Regions from separate parts of the Pseudarthrobacter sp. NKDBFgelt genome, predicted to be linked through region 1. Evidence: predicted binding sites of a transcription regulator. Region 1 holds the regulator's gene; each other region holds the start of a gene.
The links. The regulator HrcA, encoded in region 1, represses chaperone genes, less so after heat shock. The targets are predictions, from matches to a motif close to TTNGCACTCGNNNNNNNCGAGTGCNAA.
Positions count from the first base shown of each region.

Region 2: the regulator HrcA is predicted to act here: its motif matches at 2,939-2,965, upstream of groES (co-chaperone GroES).
Region 3: the regulator HrcA is predicted to act here: its motif matches at 8,783-8,809, upstream of groL (chaperonin GroEL).

Region 1 covers NZ_JBJURL010000008.1:71,484-81,264, reverse strand. The annotation lists gene lepA (translation elongation factor 4) at 1-1,219, shown strand, start outside; gene hemW (radical SAM family heme chaperone HemW) at 1,256-2,485, shown strand; gene ACKAE7_RS03820 (DUF4870 domain-containing protein) at 2,627-3,046, opposite strand; gene ACKAE7_RS03815 (DUF3097 domain-containing protein) at 3,201-4,046, opposite strand; gene hrcA (heat-inducible transcriptional repressor HrcA) at 4,222-5,235, shown strand; gene dnaJ (molecular chaperone DnaJ) at 5,317-6,444, shown strand; gene ACKAE7_RS03800 (16S rRNA (uracil(1498)-N(3))-methyltransferase) at 6,447-7,226, shown strand; gene ACKAE7_RS03795 (GerMN domain-containing protein) at 7,253-8,122, opposite strand; gene ACKAE7_RS03790 (PhoH family protein) at 8,571-9,659, shown strand; gene ybeY (rRNA maturation RNase YbeY) at 9,656-9,781, shown strand, end outside.
Region 2 covers NZ_JBJURL010000123.1:300-6,736, reverse strand. The annotation lists gene ACKAE7_RS20075 (dihydrofolate reductase family protein) at 66-668, shown strand; gene groL (chaperonin GroEL) at 800-2,410, opposite strand; gene groES (co-chaperone GroES) at 2,488-2,781, opposite strand; gene ACKAE7_RS20060 (DMT family transporter) at 3,009-3,941, shown strand; gene ACKAE7_RS20055 (hypothetical protein) at 3,869-4,240, opposite strand; gene ACKAE7_RS20050 (THUMP-like domain-containing protein) at 4,295-5,581, shown strand; gene ACKAE7_RS20045 (shikimate 5-dehydrogenase) at 5,565-6,374, opposite strand.
Region 3 covers NZ_JBJURL010000031.1:33,934-45,914, reverse strand. The annotation lists gene ACKAE7_RS10360 (peptidoglycan bridge formation glycyltransferase FemA/FemB family protein) at 105-1,238, shown strand; gene ACKAE7_RS10355 (peptidoglycan bridge formation glycyltransferase FemA/FemB family protein) at 1,373-2,650, shown strand; gene ACKAE7_RS10350 (threonine/serine exporter family protein) at 2,699-4,219, shown strand; gene ACKAE7_RS10345 (siderophore-interacting protein) at 4,234-5,073, opposite strand; gene ACKAE7_RS10340 (uracil-DNA glycosylase) at 5,088-5,858, opposite strand; gene ACKAE7_RS10335 (DUF3263 domain-containing protein) at 5,999-6,328, shown strand; gene ACKAE7_RS10330 (LytR C-terminal domain-containing protein) at 6,379-7,026, shown strand; gene ACKAE7_RS10325 (cold-shock protein) at 7,220-7,426, shown strand; gene ACKAE7_RS10320 (ABC transporter substrate-binding protein) at 7,423-8,697, shown strand; gene groL (chaperonin GroEL) at 8,985-10,619, shown strand; gene ACKAE7_RS10310 (ABC transporter substrate-binding protein) at 10,707-11,981, opposite strand, start outside.

The DNA.
Region 1 (9,781 bases):
GGTGTATGACACTTACCGCGGCGTGGTCACCTACGTCCGGGTAGTGGACGGCATGCTGCACCCCCGCGAACGCATCCAGATGATGTCCACCCGGGCCACCCACGAACTCCTCGAGATCGGGGTGAGCTCCCCGGAACCCACACCCTCCAAGGGCCTGGGTGTGGGCGAAGTGGGCTACCTCATCACGGGTGTGAAGGACGTCCGCCTGTCCAAGGTGGGCGACACCGTCACCAACCTTGCCAAGCCTGCCGCTGACTCGCTCCCCGGCTACGCGGATGCCAAGCCCATGGTCTTCTCCGGCCTGTATCCGCTGGACGGCACGGACTACCCGGTGCTGCGCGATGCGCTGGAGAAGCTGATGCTCAACGACGCCGCCCTGGTCTACGAGCCCGAAACGTCCGCAGCCCTGGGCTTCGGGTTCCGCGTTGGCTTCCTGGGCCTGCTCCACCTTGAAATCACGCGCGAGCGGCTGGAACGCGAGTACAACCTGGACCTGATTTCCACCGCTCCCAACGTGGAATACGAGGTCACGCTGGAGGACAAGAAGGTGGTCCACGTGACCAACCCCAGCGAATACCCCTCCGGCAAGATCTCCGAGGTCCGCGAGCCCATGGTGGCCGCCACCATCCTGGCGCCGAATGAATTCGTCGGAGCCATCATGGAGCTCTGCCAGAGCCGCCGCGGCGTGATGGGCGGCATGGACTACCTGTCCGAGGACCGGGTTGAAATCCGGTACCGCCTGCCGCTGGCCGAGATCGTGTTCGACTTCTTCGACATCCTGAAGTCCAAGACCCGCGGCTACGGTTCCCTGGACTGGAAGGCCGACGGCGACCAGGTGGCCGACCTTGTCAAGGTGGACATTATGCTCCAGGGCGAACAGGTGGATGCCTTCTCCGCCATCACCCACCGGGACAAGGCCTACGCGTACGGCGTCATGATGACCACCAAACTGCGTGAGCTCATTCCCCGCCAGCAGTTCGAGGTGCCCATCCAGGCGGCCATCGGCTCCAGGATCATCGCGCGGGAAAGCATCCGCGCCATCCGCAAGGACGTCCTGGCCAAGTGCTACGGCGGTGACATCTCCCGTAAGCGCAAACTGCTGGAAAAGCAGAAGGAAGGCAAAAAGCGCATGAAGATGGTGGGCCGCGTCGAGGTTCCCCAGGAAGCCTTCATCGCCGCGCTCACCACCGACGAATCCAAGGACAAGGCCAGGAAGTAGTGGTTACAGCGGCCGGCACCGCAGGAGGACCCTGCAGTGCCTAGCGTTCTTCCCCTTGGCGACCCGGCGCCGCCGGACGGTCTGCTGCCTCCCCAGGCAGCCGATGGTGCGGCGGACCGGGCCTTCGGGCTCTATGTCCACATCCCGTTCTGCGCCGTCCGCTGCGGGTACTGCGATTTCAACACCTATACCGCCACGGAGCTCGGCGGCGGCGCCTCCCAGGACGCCTATGCCGCCACCGCGGCCTCGGAAGTGTCCCTGGCGGCCAGCGTCCTCACGGAATCAGGCCTTCCCGCGCGGCCGCTCAGCACGGTGTTCTTCGGGGGCGGCACGCCAACCCTGCTCCCAGCGGAGGACCTGGCCCTGATCCTGGGGCGCGCCATCGACCAGTGGGGGATCGAGGCGGGTGCCGAGGTCACCACGGAGGCGAACCCGGACTCCGTCACCCCGGAGTCCCTTGCCATCCTGAAGGATGCGGGCTTCACCCGGATTTCGTTCGGCATGCAGTCCGCCGTACCCCACGTCCTCAAGGTCCTGGACCGGACCCACACGCCCAGCCGCGTGCCGCAGGTGGTGCAGTGGGCCCGGGACGCCGGACTGGCCGTCAGCCTCGACCTCATCTACGGCACGCCGGGGGAGTCCCTGGACGATTGGCGGTACTCCCTCGAGACAGCGCTGTCCTACCAGCCGGACCACATCAGCGCCTACGCGCTGATCATCGAGGACGGGACCAAGCTCGCCGCCCAGATCCGCCGTGGTGAAGTGCCGGGGATCGACGACGACGACCACGCCGACAAGTACGAGCTCGCCGATGAACTGATCAGCAAGGCAGGCCTGGGCTGGTACGAGGTCAGCAACTGGGCCCGCACGCCCGGACAGGCCTGCCGCCACAACCTCGCCTACTGGCGGGGCGACGACTGGTGGGGGATCGGACCGGGGGCGCACTCTCATGTGGGCGGTGTCCGCTGGTGGAACGTCAAACACCCCACTGCCTACGCCGGACGCCTGGCACAGGGAGTGTCACCGGCAGCAGGGAGGGAAACCCTGGATGTGGAAACCCGGAATATGGAGCGGGTGATGCTCGAGGTCCGCCTCCACTCGGGCCTCGAGATTGCCTCGCTCGGCGCCGCAGGACGGCACGAGGTCGCCGGGCTGATCGCGGAAGAACTGGTGGACCCTGCCGCCGCTTTTGCGGGCCGGCTGGTCCTCACGCTGAAGGGCAGGCTGCTGGCTGACGCAGTGGTCCGCAGGGTCCTGCCGGACTAGCAGGTGCGAGTGCTGGGAGCCTGTGGTGGGCCCACGCAGGCGAGGGCCCCGGCACGAGCTTGCGGGTGCTGGGCGCCGGCGGTGGGCCCACGCAGGCGAGGGCCCCGGCACGAGCTTGCGAGTGCTGGGAGCCTGCGGGGACTACTTAATCCAGCGAAGGTTGTACTGGTAGCGGTGCGGCTGTCCCTTGTTGACATGGATGCCGGCTGCCACGGAGAAGCAGGTCAGGGCAATCCAGATGAGGGTGGCAATCACGGCAAAGATGTTGCCGACCACCGGAACGAACACCAGGATGTTCGCCACCACAGCGGCGATGGTGGGCGGCAGGCTGAAGTTCAGCGCTTCCTTGGACTCCTGCGCGGTGAAAGGGCCCCGGTCCCGGAAGATCAGGTAGATCAGCAGGGCCGGAACGCAGCCCAGGATTCCGCCGAAGTGGGCCATGGTGGCCCACTGCCGGTCTTCGCTGGCTGTCAGGGGCAGCGCATTCGCCGGAACGCCATGGTATTCCGAACGGCCCTGGCCGCCCTGGGTGTCCCTGTGATCGCGTGCGTTTTCTGCCACAGTCTGTTCCTTCTAAAAGTGCAATGGTGCTGGCTAAGAATGCATATCGGTTGTGCCGGGCTGCGAATATCGCAGGTTCCGCAGTACCAAGAATACTGGCTGGAGGCGCGGAAGCTGCCCTGGGGCTCACAGGCACAGAGGCACGGGGTGCCTGTCAGGGCACTGTCAGGAAGTCAATGACTTCCTCCACCCTCCCCAGCAGGGAGGCTTCCAGGTCCGCGTAGGTGCGGACCGCACCCAGCAGCTTCTGCCACCCGAGCCCGATGTCTTCCTTGGTGGCATGGGGCCAGCCGAACGCGGCGAGGATGCCGGTTTTCCAGTCCTGCCCGCGCGGCACCACGGGCCATTTTTCGATGCCCAAGACGGCCGGGCGGATCGCCTGCCAGACGTCCACATAGGGGTGGCCTACGATCAGCACGTTCCCGGCCGCCCCCGGGGAGGCCATGACGGCGTCCGCAATGCGGGATTCCTTGGAGTCGGGCACCAGATGGTCCACCAAAACTCCCAGGCGCCGGCCCGGTCCGGGCCTGAACTCGGCCACCGCCGCGGCAAGGTCGTCGATGCCGTGGAGGGGTTCGACGACGATGCCTTCCACCCGCAGGTCGTCTCCCCAGACCTTTTCCACCAGTTCGGCGTCGTGCTTTCCCTCCACCCAGATCCGACTGGCCTTGGCGACCTGCGCACGCTGGCCGGCCACCCGGACCGAACCTGATGCTGTCCTCCCTGTGGCGGCGGGGGCTTGCCGCGGCACCGGGGGAAGGAGCTTAATGGCCTGGCCTTCGAGGAGGAAGCCGAAGCCCAGGCGGAAAGACCTTGATTTGCCCCGCCTGTCTTCAAGAGCCACCACATGCATGCCCCCGGATTTCTCCACGCGGGTCACGGCGCCCACCCAGCCGGACTGGACATCCTCCAGTACCATTCCCCGTTCAACAGGAACTTCAGGCAGTTGAGCCTTTGACGGAGCGGACATGTCCTGGGGGCCCCAGTTCTGGTACTGCATGGTTCACTCCGCCTAGCGCTCGATCACAGGTCCGGAATTTCGCCCGGAGCGGTACCAATGCTAGCAACGGGGAGAGGCATAATAGACTGTTAGCACTTGGGCATGTCGAGTGCTAAACGATGGGTAGCGCAGCGCGGGCGGCGCGGTCGCCCCAAACCCTGGATGGAGGTGGAGTGTGAGCGAGCCACGCAAACTTGAAGTACTCCGTGCCATCGTGGAGGACTACGTCCATTCCCGCGAACCTGTGGGGTCCAAAGCACTGGTGGAGCGCCATCATCTCGGTGTGTCCAGCGCTACCATCAGGAATGACATGGCGGCCCTGGAGGAAGAGGGCCTGATCACGGCTCCGCACACCAGCGCCGGGCGGATCCCCACGGACAAGGGATACCGCCTCTTCGTGGACCAGATCTCAGCCGTCAAGCCGCTCTCCCCGGCGGAACGCCGCGCCATCCAGTCCCTCCTGGAAGGATCGGATGACCTGGACGATGTCCTGGACCGAACCGTCCGGTTATTGTCCCAGCTGACCAACCAGGTTGCCGTGGTCCAGTACCCGCACTTAAGCAGGGCCCTGGTTCGGCATATTGAATTCGTCCTCCTCGCTCCGCGGAAGGTGCTGGTGGTGTTGATCGCCAACAGCGGCAAGGTGGAGCAGCGCGTTATCGACGTCGGCCAGGACCTGGGGGACGACGCCCTGGCAGGCCTCAGGGCCCGGTTCCTCGGATCGCTGGCCGGAACTCCGCTGAGCCAGCTCGCCCAGTCCCTGCCCGCCGTGGTGGCCACAGCCGCCCCGGGGCAAAGGCAGGCCGCCCAGGCCCTCGCTATTGGCTTGGAAGCCCTGGCGCAGAGCAGCCGCGAGGAACGCATGGTCATGGCGGGCACCGCCAACCTGGCGAGGTCCAACGTGGACTTCCCGCTCAGCATCGGCCCGGTGCTGGAAGCCCTTGAGGAGCAGGTGGTCATGCTCAGACTGCTGAGCGAAATGGCTCAGGACCACCGCGGGATGGCTGTCAGCATCGGCCGCGAGATTCCCTACGACGGACTTGCCGAGGCATCTGTTGTGGCCACCGGCTATGGCCCGGACAGTGCAGCAAAGATCGGCATCCTGGGACCAACACGGATGGACTACCCCACCACCATGGCCGCCGTCAGGGCTGTTGCCCGCTACCTTTCCCGGATTTTGGGCCCCTGAGGTCCAGCCCGGGCCACCGGATACCCACAGCATTTCCAGCAGTCCAACTGCAGGCAGTACAACAAGGAAGAGATACGAACTTTGAGCAGCCACTACGACGTCCTTGGAGTCTCACCGGAGGCCACGGGAGAAGAGATCAAGAAGGCCTACCGCAAGCTGGCACGCACCCTGCACCCGGACGTCAACCCGGGTGAGGACGCGTCGGACCGCTTCAAGGCCGTGACCCACGCCTACGAAGTCCTGTCGGATCCGCAGAAACGCCGGGTCTACGACACCACGGGCAATGAAAACGGGACGGACAACGGCTTCGGCGGCGGCGGATACGCCGGCCAGGGATTCGCCTTCCAGGACATTTTCGACACCTTCTTTGGTGCCGGAGGTTCCACCGGACCGGCCTCCCGCGTGCGGCGCGGGCAGGACGCCCTCATCAGCGTCCGGATCGAACTCCGCGACGCTGTGTTCGGTGTGAACAAGAAGCTCGACGTGGACACCGCCGTCACGTGCCCAACCTGCGAGGGTTCCTGCTGCCAGCCCGGCAGCCATCCTGAACGCTGCGACATCTGCGGCGGCAGCGGCCAGGTCCAGCGCGCCGTCCGTTCCATCCTGGGACAGGTCATGACCGCAGCGCCGTGCGGAACCTGCGAGGGCTTCGGCACGGTCATCAAGGATCCGTGCAACGAGTGCAGCGGCCAGGGGCGCATCCGGAGCCGCCGTTCGCTGACCATCAAGGTCCCCGCCGGCGTAGCCACCGGAACGCGGATCCAGCTTTCCGGCCAGGGCGAGGCAGGCCCGGCAGGCGGACCTTCCGGTGACCTGTATGTTGAGATCCGGGTGAACAACGACGCCACTTATGTGCGCGACAACGACGATCTCCACGCCACGTTGCACATCCCGATGACGGCGGCTGCCCTGGGCACCGAAGTGAGCCTGGAAACGTTCGACGGGCCACAGGAAATCGACGTCAAGCCCGGGACCCAGTCCGGTGAGATCATCACTCTTCGTGGACTAGGAGTGACCCACCTGCGCGGTTACGGCCGCGGCGACCTCAAGGTCCACCTCCAGGTGGAGACGCCCGCCAAGCTTGATGCTGCCCAGGAAGAGCTCCTGCGGCAGCTGGCCAAGATGCGCGGTGAGCAGATCACCGAGGGCAAGCTTGCAGCCAGCGGCGGCATGTTCGCCAAGCTCCGGGACAGGCTCGGTAACCTGTAGCAGTGAGCAACCCTGTCTTTTTCACTCCGCCCGGGTCCCTTGACCACATGACGGCGGGGCTGGCCTTTGTCCTCGAAGGGACCGAGGCGCGGCACGCCGTCACCGTCAAGCGCCTCGCCCCGGGTGAGCCCGTCGACATCGTTGACGGCGCCGGGACGCGGATGAGCGGACGGGTGCTTGCGGCGTCACCCGCAGGCCTCGAAGTGGAGTGCGCCTCCGTTGCTGTTGAGGAGCGGCCGGCCACGAGGCTGGTGCTGGTGCAGGCCCTGGCCAAGGGCGACAGGGATGAACTCGCCATTGAAACGGCCACTGAACTCGGGATCGACGCCGTTATACCCTGGCAGTCCGAACGGTCCATCGTGCGGTGGAAGGGCGACCGCGCCGCGAAGGCCCACGCGAAGTGGCAGTCGGTGGTGACGGCGGCAGCCAAGCAGGCGCGCCGCGCGTGGGTCCCCGAGGTGCGGCCCGCCGTCGACACTGCCGCGCTGGCCGCCCTCGTGGAGGCCGCGGGGCTGGCGGTCATCCTCCATGAGGACGCCGTGCGCCCCCTGCGCACCGTACTGGAATCCCGGCGGGAAGCGGACGGAACGGAACCGCGCGAGGTGCTGCTGATCGTTGGACCGGAAGGCGGCATCAGCCCCAGGGAAGTCACCAGGCTCTGCGGAAAGGGCGCCGTCACCGCCCTGCTGGGGCACCATGTCCTGCGCTCATCAACCGCCGGACCGGCCGCCGTCGTGCTTGCCAGCGATGTCCTGGGCCGCTGGACCGCACCCTCGCCCTGAATGACGCGGCCTGGCTCAACTGGTAACTACCGGACGTTGAAGGCCCGCGAGTCCTCATTCTGGTCCGGCTGATCGCCGGTACCGGCCTGGGCCACCTTCAACTCGTAGTCTCCGGCAGGCAGCGTGAGGGCAAGCGTAAACAGTCCTGCCTGGCCCGGCTCGGCGGCTGCCGTCGTTTCCCCAGTCAGGAACGGGACCTTGGTGCCGTCCTCCTCCGCCCGCAGGATCTGCCAGCGGAGCTTGCCCCCGGGAAGGGTGCTGCGGCCGGTGATCTTGACGCTCCCGGCGGCAGCCTCAGTGTTCTCCTGTGGATCAATGATCCAGACAGGCGCCACCATGCCGGCGGCCCTCGTCATGAGGTCACCCAGCTGGATATGGCCGAAAGCAACGTAGTCCGTGTGCCCGTCCACCAGGATCCGCACGCGGATCTGCTGCCCGGAATCGATAAGCCCTGAACTGGCCGCAGCGGCGGTGGCCGTGTACACAAGCTGCTGGACAGCGCGGCCGGCCATGTCGGCGTCGAGGTTGCTGTTGAAGGCGTCTTCGGACACATCCACTGTGATGACGTCCTTGCCGGAGATGGACGTGGCCAGCTTGCCGGGATTCTGCCAGGGGGTGAAGAAATCCGGGTCCAGGGGCTTGTCCGACATCATGGCCCGCAGGGCCCGAGTCACAGGGTTCTCCTGTTCAGGCACATCCCTGAATTCCCGGTAAAGGAAGATGCTGCTGTTGCTCCGGCCGATCCAGTAGACCGGCGCTTTGTTGGACGACTGCGTGGTTTCGAGCGGCGCGCTCGTGGAAGGCGCCGTGCCGGCGGCGGCAGGGCCGGAGCCCAGGACGGTGGTGGGCGAGGGATCGGGCTCGGCCAGGCAGCCCGTCAGGAGCGGAGCCGCCATCAGAACCACTGCAAGGACGCCAGGGCGCACAATGCCGCCACGTCGTCCTGCCCTGCGGGGCGCAGCAGATTCCGGCACGTTTGTTGCCTGTCCTTTCATGAATGGCGGGCCGCTCCCCAGGCGGCGGATCCAGCAGTGGCTGGATTTCCAGCATGGCACAGGGCCCAGAGCGGAAAGGCCGGATACGGGCCTCCGGGCGGAACTGCAACGGGAACGATATGAGGCCGATATGAAGTTGATACCTAATGGCGGAACCGGCGGCGTTGCCGCGTGTTTCCCGAGCCGTCCCGGCCCTTCCCCTTTCAGAGGTTGACGCTGTCCTGGCGTAAGATGGGGGAATCGCTGGTCAAGGCGCAACCGGTCCATCGTCCAAGTGCACTGTCGCCGGCCGCCAGCAGCGGGAATTGTCCGGTACTTTGAGGGGATCACGGGCCTGCGGGCCATCACTATGACTGAATCAGCGAATGGCAAGCGCCGGCTCAACGCGGGAGAAGGCGCTGCGGGGGAATTTCCCCATTCCCTCCCCGGCAGCCGTACCGAGGTAGTCCTTTTCGACAACTCCGACCAGATGGTGCAGTCCCTCGGCAGCCACGATGAAGCACTGCGGTACATCGAGGAACAGTTTCCGGCCGTCAACTTCCACGTCCGCGGCAACGAGCTCTCCATCACTGGGCCTGCCAGCGACGTACCCCGCATCATGCGCCTCCTCCACGAGGTCCGCGGGCTGGTAGCCCGCGGTACGGTGATCAGCCCGGCGGTGCTGCAGCAGCTTGTGGCGCTCTTGCGTACCCAGTCCCTGCAGAACCCCGTGGACGTCCTGACCCACGACATCCTGTCCAGCCGCGGAAAAACCATCCGCCCAAAGACGCTGAACCAGAAGACCTACGTTGACTCCATCGACACCAACACGGTGATTTTCGGCATCGGTCCCGCAGGCACAGGCAAGACCTACCTCGCAATGGCAAAGGCCGTCCAGGCACTGCAGCAAAAAGAGGTCAGCCGCATCATCCTGACCCGACCCGCCGTTGAGGCGGGGGAACGGTTGGGCTTCCTGCCCGGGACCCTGAGCGACAAGATCGATCCATACCTGCGCCCGCTTTATGATGCCCTGCACGACATGATGGACCCCGAGTCCATCCCCCGGCTGATGGCGGCAGGCACCATTGAAGTGGCGCCCCTGGCCTACATGCGCGGCCGGACGCTCAATGACGCCTTCATCATCCTTGACGAGGCGCAGAACACCACACCGGAGCAGATGAAGATGTTCCTGACCCGGCTTGGCTTCGGATCCAAGATGGTGGTTACTGGTGACGTCACCCAGGTTGACCTGCCGTTCGGCACCCGCTCCGGACTCCGCATCGTGGAGGAAATCCTCCAGGGCATCGAGGGCGTCAGCTTCTCGGTCCTGGACGCGGCCGACGTCGTCCGGCACAGGCTGGTAGGCGACATCGTCAACGCCTACAGCATCTGGGATGAAACCCAGCGCAGCAGGGTCAAACATTCGGCGGGCGCCGCCAAGCGGGGGGAACACGCGTGAGCATCGAGGTCAACAATGAATCCGGCGTCCAGGTGGACGAAGCGGAAATCGTGGCATTGTCCCGCTACATCTTTGAGCAGCTGTATATCCACCCGCAGGCCGAACTGTCCGTCCTGCTGGTG
Region 2 (6,437 bases), on a different contig from region 1:
CGCCCGCCTGCCCGGGCAGTTCCGGATTGCTGGACAGCGCTGGAGCACTGTCCCAGACTGGACGGATGGGACTCATCGTTGCGAACCTGTTCCTTACCCTGGACGGCGTCTACCAGGGGCCCGGCGGCAGCGAAGAAGACACGGAGGGCGGCTTCGCCTTCGGTGGCTGGCAGGCGCCGGTCTCCGACGAGGAGGCTGAGGCGGCCATCGAGTCCGAAGTCAGCCACATGGACGCCCTGCTGCTCGGCCGGAAGACCTACGACATCTTCGCGGGCTACTGGCCACACCAGTCCGGGGACATCGGCGGGACGCTCAACCGGGTGCCCAAGTTCGTCGTCTCGAGCAGCCTGGCGGATCCCGCTTGGGCAGGCACGTCGGTGCTGCCGGATGCCACGGCCGCGGGCAGGCTCCGCGACGGGTACGGGCAGGTGCACATGTTCGGCAGCGGCGTTCTCATCCGTTCGCTGCTCGCAGCAAACGTGCTCGACCGCCTCCATCTCTGGCTCTATCCGGTGGTCCTCGGCCAGGGCAAGCGCCTCTTCGACGCAGGGACCGTCCCCGCCTCCTACCGCCTGGCGGAGCCGGCCCGCAGCTTCCCGAAGGGGGCGGTGTCGCTGGTCTACGAGCGCGCGGGCGACGTGGAGACGCAGAACATGCCGGGAACCTAGTCTCCGCCGTTCCCCCAAGGCGCAAAAAACCGGTCCAGCGGATGCTGGACCGGTTTCTTGTGGTGGCAGGCTGGGCCCACGCCGGCGAGGGACCCAAGTCGAGCGAAGCGAGACTTGGGAGCCGGTGGGGATTAGTGGCTGTGGCCTGCGTGCTCGTCCTCTTCGGCCGGCTTCTCCACCACGAGGGTCTCGGTGGTGAGAACCAGGGCAGCGATGGAGGCCGCGTTGCGGAGGGCCGCACGGGTGACCTTGACGGGGTCGATGACACCGGCAGCGATCAGGTCCTCGTACTCGCCTGACTTGGCGTTGAAGCCGTTGTTCGTTTCCAGGTCGGCAACCTTGGACGTCACAACGTAGCCGTCGAAGCCCGCGTTCTGGGCGATCCAGCGCAGCGGCTGGACCAGGGCGCGGCGGACGATGCCCACGGCAGCGGCGGCGTCGCCTTCGAGTGCCTTGACGGAGGGGTCCTCATCCAGTGCCTTCAGGGCGTGGATCAGGGCGGAACCGCCGCCGGCAACGATGCCTTCTTCAAGGGCAGCGCGGGTGGAGGACACAGCGTCCTCGATGCGGTGCTTCTTTTCCTTGAGCTCAACCTCGGTGGCGGCGCCAACCTTGATGACACCAATGCCGCCGGCCAGCTTGGCCAGGCGCTCCTGGAGCTTTTCACGGTCCCAGTCGGAATCGGTGCGGGTCAGCTCGGCGCGGAGCTGGGCTACGCGTGCTGCCACGTCTTCGGCCGAACCTGCGCCGTCAACGATGGTGGTGTTGTCCTTGGTGACCGTGATGCGGCGGGCGGTGCCCAGCACCTCAAGGCCAACAGTGTCCAGGCTCAGGCCCAGTTCCGGGGAAACAACCTGTGCACCGGTGAGGGTGGCAATGTCCTGCAGCATGGCCTTGCGGCGGTCGCCGAAGCCCGGAGCCTTGACGGCAACAACGTTCAGGGTGCCGCGGATGCGGTTGACGATCAGCGTGGACAAAGCCTCGCCGTCAACGTCTTCGGCGATGATGAAGAGCGGCTTGGAGCTCTGCAGCGCCTTCTCCAGCAGCGGCAGGAATTCCTGGATGTTGGAGATCTTGCCCTGGTTGATCAGGATGAGGGCGTCCTCAAGGACTGCTTCCTGGCGTTCCGCGTCGGTGACGAAGTACGGGGACAGGTAGCCCTTGTCGAACTGCATGCCCTCGGTCAGGACCAGTTCGGTCTGCGTGGTGGAGGATTCCTCGATGGTGATCACACCATCCTTGCCAACCTTGCCGAAGGCCTCGGCGAGAAGTTCGCCAACCTCGTCGCTCTGGGCGGAAATCGCTGCAACGTTGGCCACCTGGGTGCCTTCAACGGGGCGGGCGTTCTCGAGCAGGCGGGCGGCGACGGCTTCAACGGAAACCTCGATGCCGCGCTTGATCTGGCCGGGGGCGGCGCCTGCCGCTACGTTGCGCAGGCCTTCCTTGACCAGCGCCTGCGCCAGGACGGTTGCGGTGGTGGTGCCGTCACCGGCAACATCGTTGGTCTTGGTGGCTACTTCCTTGGCCAGCTGCGCGCCAAGGTTCTCGTAGGGGTCGTCAAGTTCCACTTCGCGGGCGATGGTGACGCCGTCGTTCGTGATAGTGGGAGCGCCCCACTTCTTGTCCAGGACGACGTTGCGGCCGCGGGGGCCGAGCGTCACCTTGACGGTGTTGGCGAGCTTATCGATGCCGGCTTCAAGAGACCGGCGGGCAGCGTCGTTAAACGCAAGCTGCTTTGCCATGGTTTTGTCCTTTCAAGACAGAACCCCGCGCAGCTGACCAGCAGAGAGCATGACCAGCGGCACGGGGATCCGGAGAGTTACTTTACGACGATCGCCAGGACGTCGCGGGCGGAGAGCACGAGGTACTCGGTGCCGCCGGTCTTGACTTCGGTTCCGCCGTACTTGGAGTAGATGACGACGTCGCCAACGGCTACGTCGACGGGAACGCGGTTGCCGTCTTCGAAGCGGCCGGGGCCTACTGCAACAACTTCGCCTTCCTGCGGCTTCTCCTGTGCGGAGTCCGGGATCACCAGGCCGGAAGCCGTGGTCTGCTCGGCTTCGAGCGGGCGGACAACAATACGATCCTCAAGAGGCTTAATAGAGACCGACACTCGGACCTCTCCTTCTTCGTCAGCAAATTCGTGGACTGGAAAGCTTTCCGCCGTGGCTGGCAAACCGTCGTCGCGGTGCCGGCAGCAGCCTGGCTGGCAGCTCTTCATGTATTAGCACCCTCCTAGGGAGAGTGCTAATACAGACTGTATGCAAGGGTTAGCACTCGGTCAAGGCGAGTGCCAGAGTTTCGTCGTGGGCGGAACATGGGGACGTGTAGATTTGCCGGGTGCGAGCCGCCGTTTACCTGATTCTTGCCACCCTCTTCTGGGCGGGCAACTTTGTTGTAGGACAGGCTGCCATGGAGACCATGCAGCCGCTGCAGCTAACGTTCTGGCGGTGGGCCCTGGCCGCTGTGCCGTTGCTGGTCCTGGCGCAGCTGGTGGAAAAACCGGACTGGCGCGCCGTGCTGAGCCATTGGCCGGTGCTCCTGCTTCTGAGCTGCCTGGGCATGAGCGCCTACACCCTGCTGCTGTACAGCGCGCTGGGGCACACCTCGGCCCTGAACGCTTCGCTGGTGACCGCAGCGAACCCCGCCCTGATCACGGTCCTGGCCGTGGTCCTGCTCCGGGACAGGCCGCGCCCGCTGGGTTGGGCAGGGATTGCCCTGGGCCTCTGCGGAGTCCTGCTGGTGCTCACCGGAGGCGACCTGCAGCGGCTGCTGACCTTCTCGATCAATGCCGGTGAGCTGCTGATCGTCGCGGCCATCACCGTGTGGGGCTTCTACACGATCACGGCCCGCAGGCTGTCCGTCCCGGCGATCACGTCCACCGCGGTTCAGGTGGCCATGGCGGCTGTTGTCCTGGTCCCCTTTGCAATGGCCACGGGGGCCGGGCTTCCAGCCACGGCCTCCGAAAGCTGGTCGCTGGCCTACATCGTCCTCTTCCCCTCGCTGGGTTCCTACCTGCTGTGGAACCTGGCGCTCAAACGCACCACCGCTGCAAACGCCGGGAACTACCTCAACCTCATCGCCGTGTTTACCGCCATCATCACGGTCGTCCTGGGCCAGCCCATCACGGTCCCCCAGGTCATGGGCGGCATCCTGGTTATTTCAGGGGTCCTGCTGACCAGTACCGGCGGCACAGCACCTCAGCGGCCCAGGTCCTCAAAGTCGACGTCCTCTCCGCCGTCGCCCTCTCCGGCCGAGTTCCGCCCGCGGTAAAGCAGCACCGCGGCAGCCGCGGCCACCATGAGCGATACAACCAGGAAGAAGATGCTGCCCGCGCGGGCTCCGGCGTACAGCCCGCGGATGTCCTGGGCCTCCTGCGTGTCGTCCTGGATGCTGCTGCCGCCCACCGAATAGACGGTGGCGTTGAAGGCATCCAGGAAGAAGATGATCACCAGAAGCGCGATACACACCACGGCAACCACGGCGCTGGCAATCAGTGCCGGGCGGGCGAACCGCGCCAGGCCCCCGGGGTGGTGCTGGCGGGACTGCGGGGTACCTGCACTGTCTTTCATGGCTTCAACACTATCGGCCCGCCGGCATGCCGCTCCTCCACTAGGCTGGAACCCATGGCTCAAGCTCCCCAGGACCAGATTGCACCACTGCTCACCCCGGAAGGCTGGGAGCTTCTGGCGTCCCTGGGCCCTTACCAGGAGGAGAAATCCTTCGAGCTGAACTCGGCCCTCCGCAAGGCCGGCCACTCCCCTGAACTGGTCTCCGCCGTCCTGACCCAGTCCAGGCTCCGCACCAGGGCGGCCGCAAAGTTCGGCGAGTTTGCCCGGAGCATGCTGTTCACCCAGGCCGGACTGGAACAGGCAACCCGGCTCAACGTTGCCGCACGCCACGCGCAGCGGTTCGCGGAGGCCGGAATCAGCCACGTTGCAGACCTGGGCTGCGGGCTGGCCGCGGACTCCCTGGCGCTGGCTTCCATGGACATCAACGTCACCGCCGTGGAGATGGACGAGACCACGGCAGCCTGCGCCACCGTCAACCTGATCCCGTTCCCCAACGCCACCGTGGTCCATGCGGACGCCACGGCAGTGCCGCTGGACGGGGTCGACGGCGTCTGGCTGGACCCGGCGCGCCGTGTCACTTCCACGTCGGGCACCAAGCGGATCTGGGACCCCGAGGCTTTTTCCCCGCCCTTGTCCTTCGTTGAGGACCTGGCGGCCTCCGGCCTGGCCGTGGGGGTCAAGATGGGGCCGGGCATGCCGCACGATTCCGTTCCGGCAAGCTGCGAAGCGCAGTGGGTCTCCGTGGCCGGGGATGTGACGGAGGTGGCCCTGTGGTTCAACGCAGTGCGCCGGCCGGGAGTCCGCCGGGCAGCGCTGGTGCTCGGCGCCCAGGGTGCCGCTGAGCTGACCAGCGGAGAAGAGTTCGGCGCCGGTCCCACGGCTCCGGTGGGCCCGGTGGAAGGCTACCTCTACGAACCGGACGGTGCGGTGATCCGTGCAGGGCTGGTGGCGGACGTGGCGCTGCAGCTGGGCGGACACCTGGTGGATGAGCACATCGCTTATGTGTGCGCGCCGGAACTGGTGGATACGCCGTTTGCGCGCGCCTACAAGGTCCTGGAGGTGATGCCCTACAACGTCAAGGCGCTCAAGGCCTGGGTGAAGGACAACGGCATCGGCGTGCTGGACATCAAGAAGCGCGGCACCGCCGTCACGCCCGAGGAACTCCGCAAGCAACTGCTCCCAAGCGGGAAGAACACGGGCGGGAAGAACGCAGCCGGCAAGAAAGCCGGAACCAAAACAGCCACCCTGGTCCTGACCCGCATCGGGGAGGACCGGGTGGCCATTGTGGTGGAGCCGGCGCAGGGCACTGCTCGCGAAGAAACTGCTACTGGGCCCGCATGAACTCCTCGGCAGCGCGCACCTGCTCAGCGGTGGGCCTCACGCCGGTGTAGAGGACAAACTGTTCCAGGGCCTGGATGGTGGCAACCTCCGCACCGGTGATGACCGGCTTTCCCGCGGCCCGTGCGGCCTTGATCAGCGGGGTTTCGGCCGGCAGCGCCACGACGTCGAAAACCACCCGGGCGGCGTCGATGGCCTCCTGCGGGAAGGCGAGCGCGTCGGCTTCCGCCCCGCCTGCCATCCCTCCTGCCATACCGATGGGGGTGACGTTAATGATCAAGTCCGCCGTCCCGCCGTCGAGCGCTTCCTGCCACCTGAAGCCGTACTGGTCCGCCAGCGCCCGCCCGGCCACCTCGTTCCGGGCGATGACCGTGACGTCCGTGAAGCCGGCGTCGCGGAGCGCCGCGACGGTGGCCTTGGCCATGCCGCCCGCTCCCTGGACCAAGACCGAATAGCTGGTGGGCACCTTGTTGGTGGACAGGAGCTGCTCGATGGCGGTGTAGTCGGTGTTGTAGGCCTTCAACTGCCCGTCCGTGTTCACAATGGTGTTGACGGAGTCGATGGCCTTGGCTGAGGGATCCATCTCGTCCACCAGCGCAATCACATCCTCCTTGTACGGCATGGAGATGGCACAGCCGCGGATGCCCAGGCCGCGGACGCCCGCGATGGCCTGTTCGAGGTTCGTGGGGGCGAACGCCTTGTAAATCCAGTTGAGGTTCAGCTGCTCGTACAGGTGGTTGTGGAAGCGGGTCCCGTTGTTGCTGGGCCGCGCCGAGAGCGAGATGCAGAGGGTCATGTCTTTATTGAGAATGGGCACCTGACCATTAAACGGGATACCCAAGTAGGTAGCGCTAAGTGT
Region 3 (11,981 bases), on a different contig from region 1:
CACCCTTGCCAACCGGTCCGCCCGAGTCAAGGGCGCGGGTGACGGCAGGCACGGGCCGGCTGCTGAAAAGCCGTGGGGGCTTCAGGCTTTAGACTTGAGGCTGCATGTCCGCACGCAGACACGAGTACCGAAACCGCGCACGACACCGATTGGACACGGCCCCCTTGCGAGAATTTACCGCACGTTTTGCCACAGCCGAAGAGATTGAAAACTGGGACAAGCACGTCACGGCCAACCCCAACGGCGGCAACATGCTGCAGTCCGCCGCGTACGCGTCAGTGAAGAACGGCAGCGGCTGGAAAGTCCGCTTCCTGGTCCTCGAAAACGGTGGATCTGCCAGCTACAACCTGGTGCTCGAAAAGAGCTTCCCTGTGCTGGGCCGGCTCTGGTACCTCATCAAGGGCCCCGACCTGGAAGCGGCGGCGGACCTCAAAGCGGCCCTGGAGGCCTGCGCAGCTTTGGTGCGCGGCCGGAAGCTCAACGTCTTCACCATCAAGATCGAGCCGGACATCGTGGACTCGGAGGAGGCCCAGGCACACCTGAGGGGGGCGGGCCTGGTCAAGGCGCCCAACATCCAGTCCAACGACTCCACTGCGCTGCTGGATATCTCCGGCCCCGAAGAAGCGGTGTTCAAGGCCATCTCCTCCCGGGCACGTAACGCCATCCGACGGGCCCAGCGGGAAGGCTGCGAAGTGGTCCGCAAGGAACACGGTCCGGAAACCTACCGGGCCCTTTATGGCCTGATGGCGGACACCGTCAGCGCCAAGGGCTCCATGCCCTTGCGCAGCTACGAGTATTACGCTGCGTTCTGGGACGAATTCTGCAACCGGGGCCAGGGCAACTTCTTCTTCACCTATGAGGACGGAAAACCCAGTGTGGGAGCCTTCGTCATCAACTATGGTGCCAAAGCCACCTACAAGGACGGCGGCTCCACCCAGAACCGCACGCAGTACGGCGATTCGCACCTCGTCCAGTGGGCTGCCATCCGGCGCATGCAGGAACTGGGCTGCACGGAATACGACTTCTGCGGCACCCCGCCAGCCTCACGGATCAAGGACAAGAGCCACAATCTCTACGGGATGGGCATGTTCAAGACCAGCTTCACCAAGACTGTCACCGATTTTGTCGGGTGCCACGACTACGTTCTCTCGCCCCTCAAGCACCGGCTCTGGGTTAAGGGAGCGGAGAAGGTGTTCCGCCGGATCGAAACTGCCCGCACCGGCCAGCAGTTCTACTGACCCGGAAGGCGGGGCCGCAGCTGACTTCTCAGCCACCCCGCCGCCGGCCTGCCCACATCCTGCCTATGCCAGCCCCCATTCGTGAAGAAGGTAACCCCTTGACTGCAATCTCCGCCGCCGACCTGGAGTTCGCCATGCTCAGCGATGCCGAATTCGAGCAGTTCGCACTGAAGCACCCACAGAACAGCTTCCTCCAGTCCCTCGACTTCGCCCGGTTCCAGCGCGCCCGGGGACAGCAGGTTGAACTCTTCGGAGTGCGCCGCGACGGTGAACTGGTGGCGGCCGGCAAACTGAACTACACCACCACGCGCCTCGGCTACACGGTGTGCGAATGCGCCAAGGGCCCCCTGATGGACTACACGGACCCTGAACTGGTGCGCGCCGTCGTCGAACTCCTCCGCAAACGTGCAGCGGAGCGGAAAGCCGCCGAGCTGCGGATCTCCCCGAACCTCAGGTACATCGCCCGCGATGCCGACGGCGCGGAACACCCCGAAGTGGAGGACAACAGGCCGCTGGTGGACCAGCTCGGCGGGCTGGGGTTCCAGCACCAGGGGCTGGACATGAACTTCGTGAACGTGAACTGGATGTTCATCAAGAGCCTGGAAGGCATCCAGGACGCGGAGGAACTGATCATGGGCACCAGCTACCGCACCCGGAAGGCCATCCGCAAAGCGGAAAAGAACGGTGTTTTCCTGGAACAGGCAACGCTGGAGACCCTTGATGAGTTCTACGGCGCCCTGAGCCGGGCCGGCGACGAAAAGGGTTTTGTCTACCGCGAACGCGCCTACTATGAACAGCTGCTCCGCACCACGTCGGCCGAGTTCACCAAGCTCATGATGGCCAAGATTGACATTCCCGCCTACCGGAAATCCATTACGGAGCGGCTGGCCGCGGAATCGGAAACCGCGGCAGAACTCCGCCGCGACGTGGAGGAGACCGGCAGCAAGAAGAAGGCCAACCGGCTCAAAGTGGTCCAGGACCTGGTGGACAGCTACGAGCGAAGCCTCAAGGACATCGAACGTTTTCCGGATTCGGTTGGCGTTGCCACGGTGGCCGCCATCCACTTCGTCTGCTACGGCGACGAAGTGGTCTGCGTCATCGGCGGCACCGTGCAGGACTACATCTACTTCAACGGCGCCACGTCGCTGTACTGGGGGATGATGCTCCACGCCCTTGAAAAGGGTTACCCGCGGTACAACTTCTACGGTACGTTCGGCATCTCCGGCCAGGACGAGGAAGGCCACGGGGGCTACGAGTTCAAGAAGGGCTTCGGCGGCGAAGTGGTCCAGCTCGTGGGCGACTTTGTGATGCCTCTCCGCCCGGCAGTGTTCCGCGCCAACAAGCTTGCCCGCGCGGCAGCGGGCGCCGCCCGCCTCCTGCTGGCCAAACTGCCCCTGCGGCGCTCCGCCTGACGCGCTCCGCAGCCACGCTGCACACCATTACAACGGGAGGAGGGACCCATGACCGACCGGCCTGACTATCCCGGCGGCGGATCACCGAAGGCAACGCCATCACCGAAGGCAACGCCGCGCACGGACGGCCTGCCCAAAACCGAGCCGCTGACCCCCTCCCAGCTGCGGCAGAATGCTGCGGCGAAAAGGATGCTGCGGCGCCTGGTCCAGGGCGAGAACCCGCCTACGGCTCCCATGAGCATCGTGGACAGGCTCACCGGGAGCCCCTATGCGAACCCCATGATCCAGGTGGGCGGTGTGGACACGTCCGCCCGGAAAACCCTGGATTTCGCGCTGCACCTGGCCGAAACCATGTTCCGCTACGGTGCGGGAGCCCTCGAGGTTGAAACCAGCATCATTGCCGTCACGGCGGCGCTTGGCCTGAAGAACATCGAAGTGGACATCACCAACCAGTCGGTGGGCATCAACTACGCCCCGAAGGACCAGACCCCCATTGCGCTGCTGCGGGTGGTGCGGTCCTGGACCAACAACTATGCGGGCCTGGCGAAGGTCCACCAGCTGGTGACGGACATCGTTGCCGGGGGAGTGGGGCGCGACGAGGCGATCCGCCGGCTGGATGAGGCAATTACCAGTCCCAAGCCGTTCCCCCGCTGGATGGTGACGGCGGCGTTCGGGGTATTTGCCGCCGCGTTCGTTGCGGTGCTGGGCGGCGGCCCAGTGTCCTCCGTCATAGCGTTCGCCGTGAACATCGGCGTGAGCCTGCTGGCCCGCCAGCTGGGCCGCTGGCGCGTGCCGGACTTCTTCACCACCGCCAGCTGCTCCTTCGCCGTGACCCTGCTGGCATTGCTCTTATGGCAGTTTGGGCTGACCACCTCGCCGGCGATCGTGGTGGTGGGCGGAATCCTCCTGCTCCTGCCCACAGGACGGCTGGTCTCCTCCGTGCAGGACGCCATCAACGGCTTCCCCGTGACCGCCGCGGGGCGGTTCCTTTCCACCCTGCTGACCTTTGGCGCGCTGGTGGCAGGCATCGCCGTAGCTTTCGTGGTGGGCCAGCTGACCAGCATGCAGGCCATCGACGTGACGCAGACCTTCCCGCCCGCCTACGACTTGTGGGTGCTGGTGATCCTTGTTGCCGTGGCGGTGATGGCCATCGGGGTGACCGAGCAGACCACCTGGCAGCTCCTGCTTCCCACCGCGGCCGTGGGGGTCGCGGGGTACCTGGTCCTGCTGGGCGGCGGCCTGCTGGGCATTGGTGACCGGTTCTCGCCGGCCCTGGCCGCCGTGGTGATCGGCCTGCTGGCCCGGGTGGTCGCCTTGCGGATGGGAGCACCCCAGCTGGTGGTGGCGGTACCGGCGGCACTGATCCTGCTGCCCGGCCTCACCATTTTCCGCTCCATGTACGTACTGACCATCGAGGAGGCCGAGATCCTGCTCGGCGCCGGCGGGATGCTCAACGCCGGTGCCATCGTCCTGGGAACTGCCGGGGGGATCGTGCTGGGGGATACCCTGGCGAGGCCACTGACCCGCAGCCTGGCCAGCAACGAGCGCCGGCGGGCCCGCCGCCGCTGACCTGGCCTGGCTGCCTAGATCTGTCCTACGGGCAACTTCTTCTCCGCTTGGAAAACGTCCTCAACGCGGCCCTTGGCCCAGTAGCCGGACAGGGACACCTGCTTGCGTTCCAGTCCGCGCTGGACGAAAAGGAGATCCCGGAGCGCCTTCATGTACCCCCGCTCGCCGTGGGCAAAAACGTCCACCCTCCCGGCAGGCCAGTCAGCGTCCGCGACGGCCTGGACCAGGAGGTTGCTTTCGCCGGCGGGGACACCGTGGCGGAAGAGCCAGCGCAGTTCCAGCCCGGCCGGGGCGGCAATCGGCTGGATGTCGGCGTCGGAATCGACCTCGAGGAACGCGACGCCGGCCGCTTCCGCAGGCAGGGATTCAATGCAGGCGGCGATGGCGGGCAGGGCGGCCTCGTCTCCGGCGAACAGGTACCAGTCAGCTTCGGGATTCGGGTTGTACGCTCCGCCCGGGCCGGTGAAAGTCAGGGTGTCGCCCGGCTGGGCCCTGGCCGCCCACGGCCCAGCCAGCCCCTCATCGCCGTGGACCACAAAGTCGATGGCAAGTTCCCGGGCCGCGGTATCCACCCAGCGAAGGGTGTATGTGCGCGTGAACGGCCATTGTTCCCGAGGCATGGTCTCCCGGATGCTCCACAGATCGAGGGGTGAGGGGTACTGGACACCCGGCTGCGGAAATACGATCTTGACGTAGCGGTCAACAAAGCCGTTGTTGACGAAATCGGCGAAACCGTCACCGCCCGCGACAATCCGGACCATCTGCGGCGCCAGCTGTTCCCGGCGCACCACCGTGAGGTTGACCTGGGGGCGGCTTTTCTTGCTGGCGCTGGTGGAGGCGGGAACAATGCTCATAAGGCAAGCCTAAGCTAGGGCACCGCCGGAAGCTCCCAGGTTACGTCCGCGGCCCCCTGCTCACGCAGGAGCTCGTTGACACGGCTGAACGGGCGGGAACCAAAGAAACCCCGTGAAGCGGACAAGGGGCTGGGGTGCGCGCTGGACACTGCCGGGACCCCGGGCAGCAGCGCGCGCACGCTCTCGGCGTCCTTTCCCCACAAAACCGCGACCAGCGGCAAGGGCGACCCGTCCGGTGCCCGCCGCGCGCCCAGCGCCTCGACGGCCGCCGTCGTAATTTCTTCCCAGCCCTTCCTCCGGTGGGATCCCGCAGATCCCGCCCGTACCGTCATTACGCGGTTCAGCAGCAGCACCCCCTGCCCGGCCCACGCGGAGAGGTCCCCATGCACCCTCGGCGGGATTCCCAGGTCAGCCTCCAGCTCCCGGTAGATGTTCGCGAGGCTCCTGGGAATGGGCCGGACGTGCGGGTCAACGGCAAAGGACAGTCCGACGGCGTGTCCCGGCGTGGGGTAGGGGTCCTGTCCCACAACCAGCACTTTCACTTCCGCGAGGGGCTGGCGGAAGGTCCGCAGGACGTTCGACGGCGCCGGCAGGACCTGGTGCCCGGCCGCCACCTCGCCGGCCGCGAAGCGAAGAACGGCGCGAAGTTCCGCGTCCACGTCCGAGAGTGCGGCGGCCCAGTCGGGCGCCATCAGCTCCGCCAGCGGCAGCTGCGCCAGACCGGCGAAGCCGGTGCTGCCTGCCGGTTCCTGCTCCAGCTCAAACAAGGCGTCCGATTCAAACATCAGTCCATTCTTGCAGGCGGCTGGAGGCGCCGGCTGTACCGTTCGGCGTGCGCGGCAGGGCTATGCGCAAATGACAATGGTGTTGTTCGTCCGTAGCATGGGGGTCAGACATTTACGTAACCAGCTAAGGAGAGTGCGCCGTGGCGGAGCCAGCTCGGGAGCACCTGCCGGCGCAGGCACAACGGAACACCCTGCTGGCGGATTTCACGCTGCGGGAGTCGCCGCTGAGCGAGCGGGACCAGCAGATGCTCGCACTGGAGCGGCAGTGGTGGAAGTATGCCGGCGCCAAGGAACAGGCCATCCGGGAACTGTTCGATCTGTCCGCCACCCACTATTACCAGCTCCTCAACGCCCTGATCGACACCGAGGATGCCCTGGCGCACGACCCCATGCTGGTCAAGAGATTGCGTAGACTACGTACGTCGCGTCACCGTGCACGCACTGCACGCCGCCTGGGGTCCGACGCATAAGACGCTCACGCTGAGTCCTCAGCAGCTACACACAAGGATGTCTCTTTCCCATGACCAAATACGCCCGCGATGAATTCGACAAGGTCCCGGAGACCGCGTCGCGACAAGGTGTACACCGCACAGCCTCCGCTCCGGCACGGGTCCGTCTTTGGCCCATCCTGACTGCGGGGATTGTTGCGCTGGCCATCGGCGTGGTTTCCTTCCTGATCCTGCCCAAGCTCGGATTCGACGGTCCGGCAACCCAGGCGTCGTCGAGCCTGGAAGCAGCGCCGCTGGCCGAAACCGGATCGTCTCCGTCCGCTACGCCGGAGACCGCCGGCGTCCCCTCCACCGAGCCTGAGCCGTCGTCTTCCCCCGAACCGGCCGGCACCGCGGGGAACGGTACCCCGTCCAGCCCCCAGAGCACTGCTCCGGCCGCAACAGTGGACAAGGCCCAGGAGGTGGCGGTCTACAACGCTGCCGGAACTGCCGGGCTGGCCAGCCGGGTGGGCGGAACCGTGCAGTCGGACGGGTGGACCCTGGGCCCGGTAGGCAACTGGGCAGGGGCGCCCCAGCAGGGTTCCATCATCTTCTACGCGGGAGCGGCGCAGGAGGCCAACGCGCAGGCCCTCGCGGAACTCCTGGGAGTCCCCACCGTAGTGGAGAGCACCGAATTCCAGGTTCCCCTGGTGGTGGTGCTCGGCCCCGGATACCGGTAGGCCGGGGTCCCCAACAGGGCGCCTCACGCCACATGCGCGCAGGTGAAGGCCGGGGGTCACGCCTGAATAACGTTTGCGGCCGGCCATGCTGTGCCCCGGCGCTGCCGGCGAGCATTGGCTAGAGTGAATTCCGGGCTTCGAGCCACGGCGGCACCGGCGCAGCATCCCGGACCTAACGGAAAGAGTGGTCATCATGGCACGAGGAACCGTCAAATGGTTCAACGCGGAAAAAGGCTACGGCTTCATCACCGTTGACGGCTCCGGGGACGACGTTTTTGTCCACTGGTCCGCCATCCAGGGCGAGGGCTACCGCGCACTGGACGAGGGCCAGCGCGTGGAACTCGAAGTTGGCGAAGGCGAGAAAGGCCCGCAGGCCGAAAGCGTCCGGCCGGCCGAGTGAAGCACCCGTTTTCCTCCGCTACACCCATCCGTCCGTTGTTCGCCGCAGCCCTCTGCGGCACGCTCGCCCTCACCGGCTGCTCCGGGGTGACCGGAAACGCGCGCACGGAACCGGCGGAGGCCTCAGGTGACGGCACGCTGCGGGTCGGCCTCATCCTGGACAACACCGGTGCCAACAGCTTCCTGAACGGTCCCCAACTGGCTGCCGCCAAGCTCGCGGTCAAGGAAATCAACGCTGCCGGCGGGCACAAGGGCCGGCCGGTGGAACTTCTCCCCGTTGAAACAGGCCAGGACACAGCGTCCCAGGCGCAGTCCCTGGTCCAGGCCAAAGCGGATGTGGTCATTGGCCCCACCGACTCCAGCCACGCCTTCGCAGCCGTCGACATCCTCTCCAGGGCGCGGACGCCACTGATTTCGCCTGCCAACACCGCGGCCGGGCTCAGCAGCATTGCCAGCGGCGGATACTACTTCCGGACGGCCGCCGCCGACGTCGCGCAGGGACCCGTGCTGGCCAAGCTCGCCAAGGATGCCGGCGCCGCAACCATCTCCGTGGTGTACCAGGAAGGCTCCTACGGCAGCGATGTCTCCGCGGCCGTCTCAGCGTCCGCTGAACAGGCGGGCCTGGACGTGTTGTCAGCGGTGGGCTTCACGCCGGGTGAAGCTGGATCTGCGGCTGCCGCAATCCGCGAGGCGCAACCCGACGCCGTCATCCTGGTGGCCCGTGACGGCGCACAGGGCGCCCTGGCCGAGCTCAACAACGCCGCCCTCGCAGGCTCAAGGCTTATCCTGAGCGACGGCGCCTTCAGCCGGTACGGCTCCCGGCTGGGATCCAAGGCCCTGGACGGTGCACGTGCGGTCGTCCCGGGGCAGCTTCCCTCGGCAGGGTTCCAGGAAAGGCTGCTGGGCATCGATCCGGCCCTGAAAGATGTGTCCTTCGCGGCGGAGACATACGACGCCGTGACCCTTGCCGCGCTGGCAGCGGCCAGGGCTGAGGACGATTCCGGGCGTTCAATCGCCGCAACACTGATCGCGGTATCAGGCGGGACTGCTGACGGAACCGGCCCGGCTGGAACGGCGCCCTGCCCCAGCTACAAAGACTGCCTGGCAGGCAAGGCCTCCGGTGCGGACATCAATTACGACGGCGAATCGGGCCCCATCGCCTTCGATGCCAACGGTGACATCACCTCGGCCGCCTTCACGGTGTTCACATATGGCGCCGACAACATTCCGGCGGCCACCGGCGTCGAAACGGCAGGCCGCGCCGCCGGCTGATCGCCCTCGGCGAAGACGTGGCGGCCAGGGTGCTTTCCGCCGGTTATTCGCTTGCACTCTCACGTGGGGAGTGCTAATTATTGAGTTAGCACTCTGACGTACCGACTGCTAAGCAAAGCGTGGCTCCGGCCGGCGGCGCCGGCATCGGTCGAAGAGCGAAGAAACACCTAACTGGAGTGAGACCCACACCCGAAGGCATACAGAGGCCGCCGGCAACGGGTTGTCCGTCGCGGGCACTGCAGCGAAGGTTCATTCTTAACGACTGTCCCGAAAGGACTACTGCCGTTATGGCCAAGATCATTGCATTTGATGAAGAGGCACGCCGCGGCCTTGAGCGGGGCCTGAACATCCTCGCCGACGCCGTTAAGGTCACCCTCGGCCCGCGTGGACGCAACGTCGTCCTCGAAAAGAAGTGGGGCGCCCCCACGATCACCAACGATGGTGTTTCCATCGCCAAGGAGATCGAGCTGGACGATCCTTACGAAAAGATCGGCGCCGAGCTGGTCAAGGAAGTTGCCAAGAAGACGGACGACGTCGCCGGCGACGGCACCACGACAGCAACCGTGCTGGCACAGGCACTGGTGAAGGAAGGCCTGCGCAACGTTGCTGCCGGCGCCGACCCGCTGTCCCTCAAGCGCGGCATCGAGAAGGCCGTTGAGGCCGTCACCGCCGAACTTCTGAACTCCGCCAAGGAGATCGAAACCAAGGAAGAGATCGCCGCCACGGCGTCCATCTCCGCCGGTGACGAGGAAATCGGTGCACTCATCGCCGAAGCCCTGGACAAGGTGGGCAAGGAAGGCGTCATCACGGTCGAGGAGTCCAACACCTTCGGCCTGGAGCTTGAGCTCACCGAAGGCATGCGCTTCGACAAGGGCTACATCTCCGCCTACTTCGTTACCGACGCTGAGCGCCAGGAAACGGTCCTCGAGGATCCGTACATCCTGATCGTCAACTCCAAGATCTCCAACGTCAAGGAACTGGTTGCTGTCCTGGAAAAGGTCATGCAGTCCAACAAGCCGCTGCTGATCATCGCTGAGGACATCGAGGGCGAGGCCCTGGCCACCCTGATCGTCAACAAGATCCGCGGCACCTTCAAGTCCGTCGCCGTGAAGGCTCCGGGCTTCGGCGACCGCCGCAAGGCACAGCTTGCCGACATCGCCGTCCTCACCGGCGGCCAGGTCATCTCCGAGGAAGTCGGCCTGAAGCTGGAAAACGCCGGCCTGGAACTCCTGGGCCAGGCACGCAAGGTTGTTGTCACCAAGGACGAGACCACCATCGTCGAGGGTGCCGGCGACGCCGACCAGATCGCCGGCCGCGTTTCCCAGATCCGCGCCGAGATCGAAAACTCTGACTCCGACTACGACCGCGAGAAGCTGCAGGAGCGCCTGGCCAAGCTGGCCGGCGGCGTTGCAGTCATCAAGGCCGGTGCCGCAACGGAAGTTGAGCTCAAGGAGCGCAAGCACCGCATCGAAGACGCCGTGCGCAACGCCAAGGCTGCCGTCGAGGAAGGCATCGTCGCCGGTGGCGGCGTAGCCCTCATCCAGGCCGGCGCCAAGGCCTTCGCCAACCTGCAACTGTCCGGCGACGAAGCAACCGGTGCGAACATCGTCCGCGTTGCCATCGACGCCCCGCTGAAGCAGATCGCCTTCAACGCAGGCCTCGAGCCCGGCGTCGTGGTGGACAAGGTCCGCGGCCTGCCCGCCGGCCACGGCCTGAACGCAGCCACCGGCGAGTATGTCGACCTGCTGGCTGCCGGCGTCAACGACCCCGTCAAGGTGACCCGCTCTGCCCTGCAGAACGCGGCTTCCATCGCCGGCCTCTTCCTCACCACCGAGGCAGTTGTTGCTGACAAGCCGGAGAAGAACGCTGCTCCGGCCGGCGGCGACGACATGGGTGGCATGGGCGGAATGGGCGGCTTCTAGCCACTCCTGCCGGGACCTGTCCCGCTAAACACGAATGTGGCCCCCTCTCCGGAGGGGGCCACATTCGTGTTTTACCGCAGGATGTTACTACCTGGCGCTGGCCAGCATTCCTTCAACTTCCTTCTTGAACGCGTCAGCGGCCGCCTGGGGCGTGAGGCGGTCATAGAGCACCTCATCGGTGTAGCGCTTGATGACGTTCTGCACGCTGCCCGCCCCCACCGGCGGAACAGGCGGCGCATCTTTGATATCGGGTGCGATGTCCTTCAGGAAGCCCACCACCGTGGTGTCGGCAGGCTTGAGGGACGGCGTAATGCTCTCAACGATGTCCGTGTTGGTGGGCACGCCGCGGTCCGTCATCAGGATGGCCCCGGCCTCCGGGCTGTTGGCCAGGTAGTTGATGAAGGTGGAAGCGGCTTCCGGGTGCTTGGAACGTGAGGAAGCCGACCAGAACATGGTGGGCTTGTAGTACATCCCGTTCTCAGCCGACGAACCGTCGACGCTGGGTGCCCGGAGCATCTTGATGCTGCTCCCGGTGGTGGACTCCAGGGACCCGAGCTGGTTGGTCCACCACCACGCCATCCCTACCCTGTTGGTGCCGAAGAGGCTCTCCTCGAGTCCGGCGCCGGAGTCCTCCGTGGCCACCGTGGCCGGCGGACTTGCCTTGGAGTCGCGCTGTTCCTTCAGCCGTTCCCAGAAGGACGCGGCCGTGGCGGTATCGAAATCGAGCTTGCCGTCCTGCGAGTACAGGTTCTCCCCGTGCTGGCGCAGCCAGATGATCAGGTCGGCTTCATTGCTTCCGTAGGCGGCACCGTAGTTCTTGCCGTCCCCGGCGGCACTGATCTTCGAGGCTGTTGCCATGAATTCCTCCCACGTCCACGTGGTGTCATCCGGCACGGGAACATTGGCTGCTTCGAAGACCTTGGTGTTGGCCATGATGACATAGGCGTTCTGGCCGGTGCTGAGTCCGTACTGGGCGCCGTCATACTGGCCCGACACCAAGGCTTCCTGGTCCAGTTTGGAGGTATCGATACCGCCCTGCTTGGACAGGTCAAGGAGCGCCCCGCGCCCGCCGTATTCCGCGATGTACTTCTGGTCCATCTGGATCACGTCCGGCGCATCGTTGGCGGCTGTCTTGGTGGCCAGTTTGTCCCAGTAGCTGCCCCACTCGCCCGGCTCGGATTCAATCTTGATGTTCGGGTGTTCCGCCTCGAAGGCGTCGATAACCTTCTCGGTCTGGGCGTTGAGGTACTCGTTGCCCCACCAGGCAAACCGGAGGGTTACTTCCTCATTGCTCTCAGAGCCTGAAGAGGTGCCACAGCCTGTGGCGAGGAGGGAGAGTGCAACGGCGGCGGCGCCGAGCTG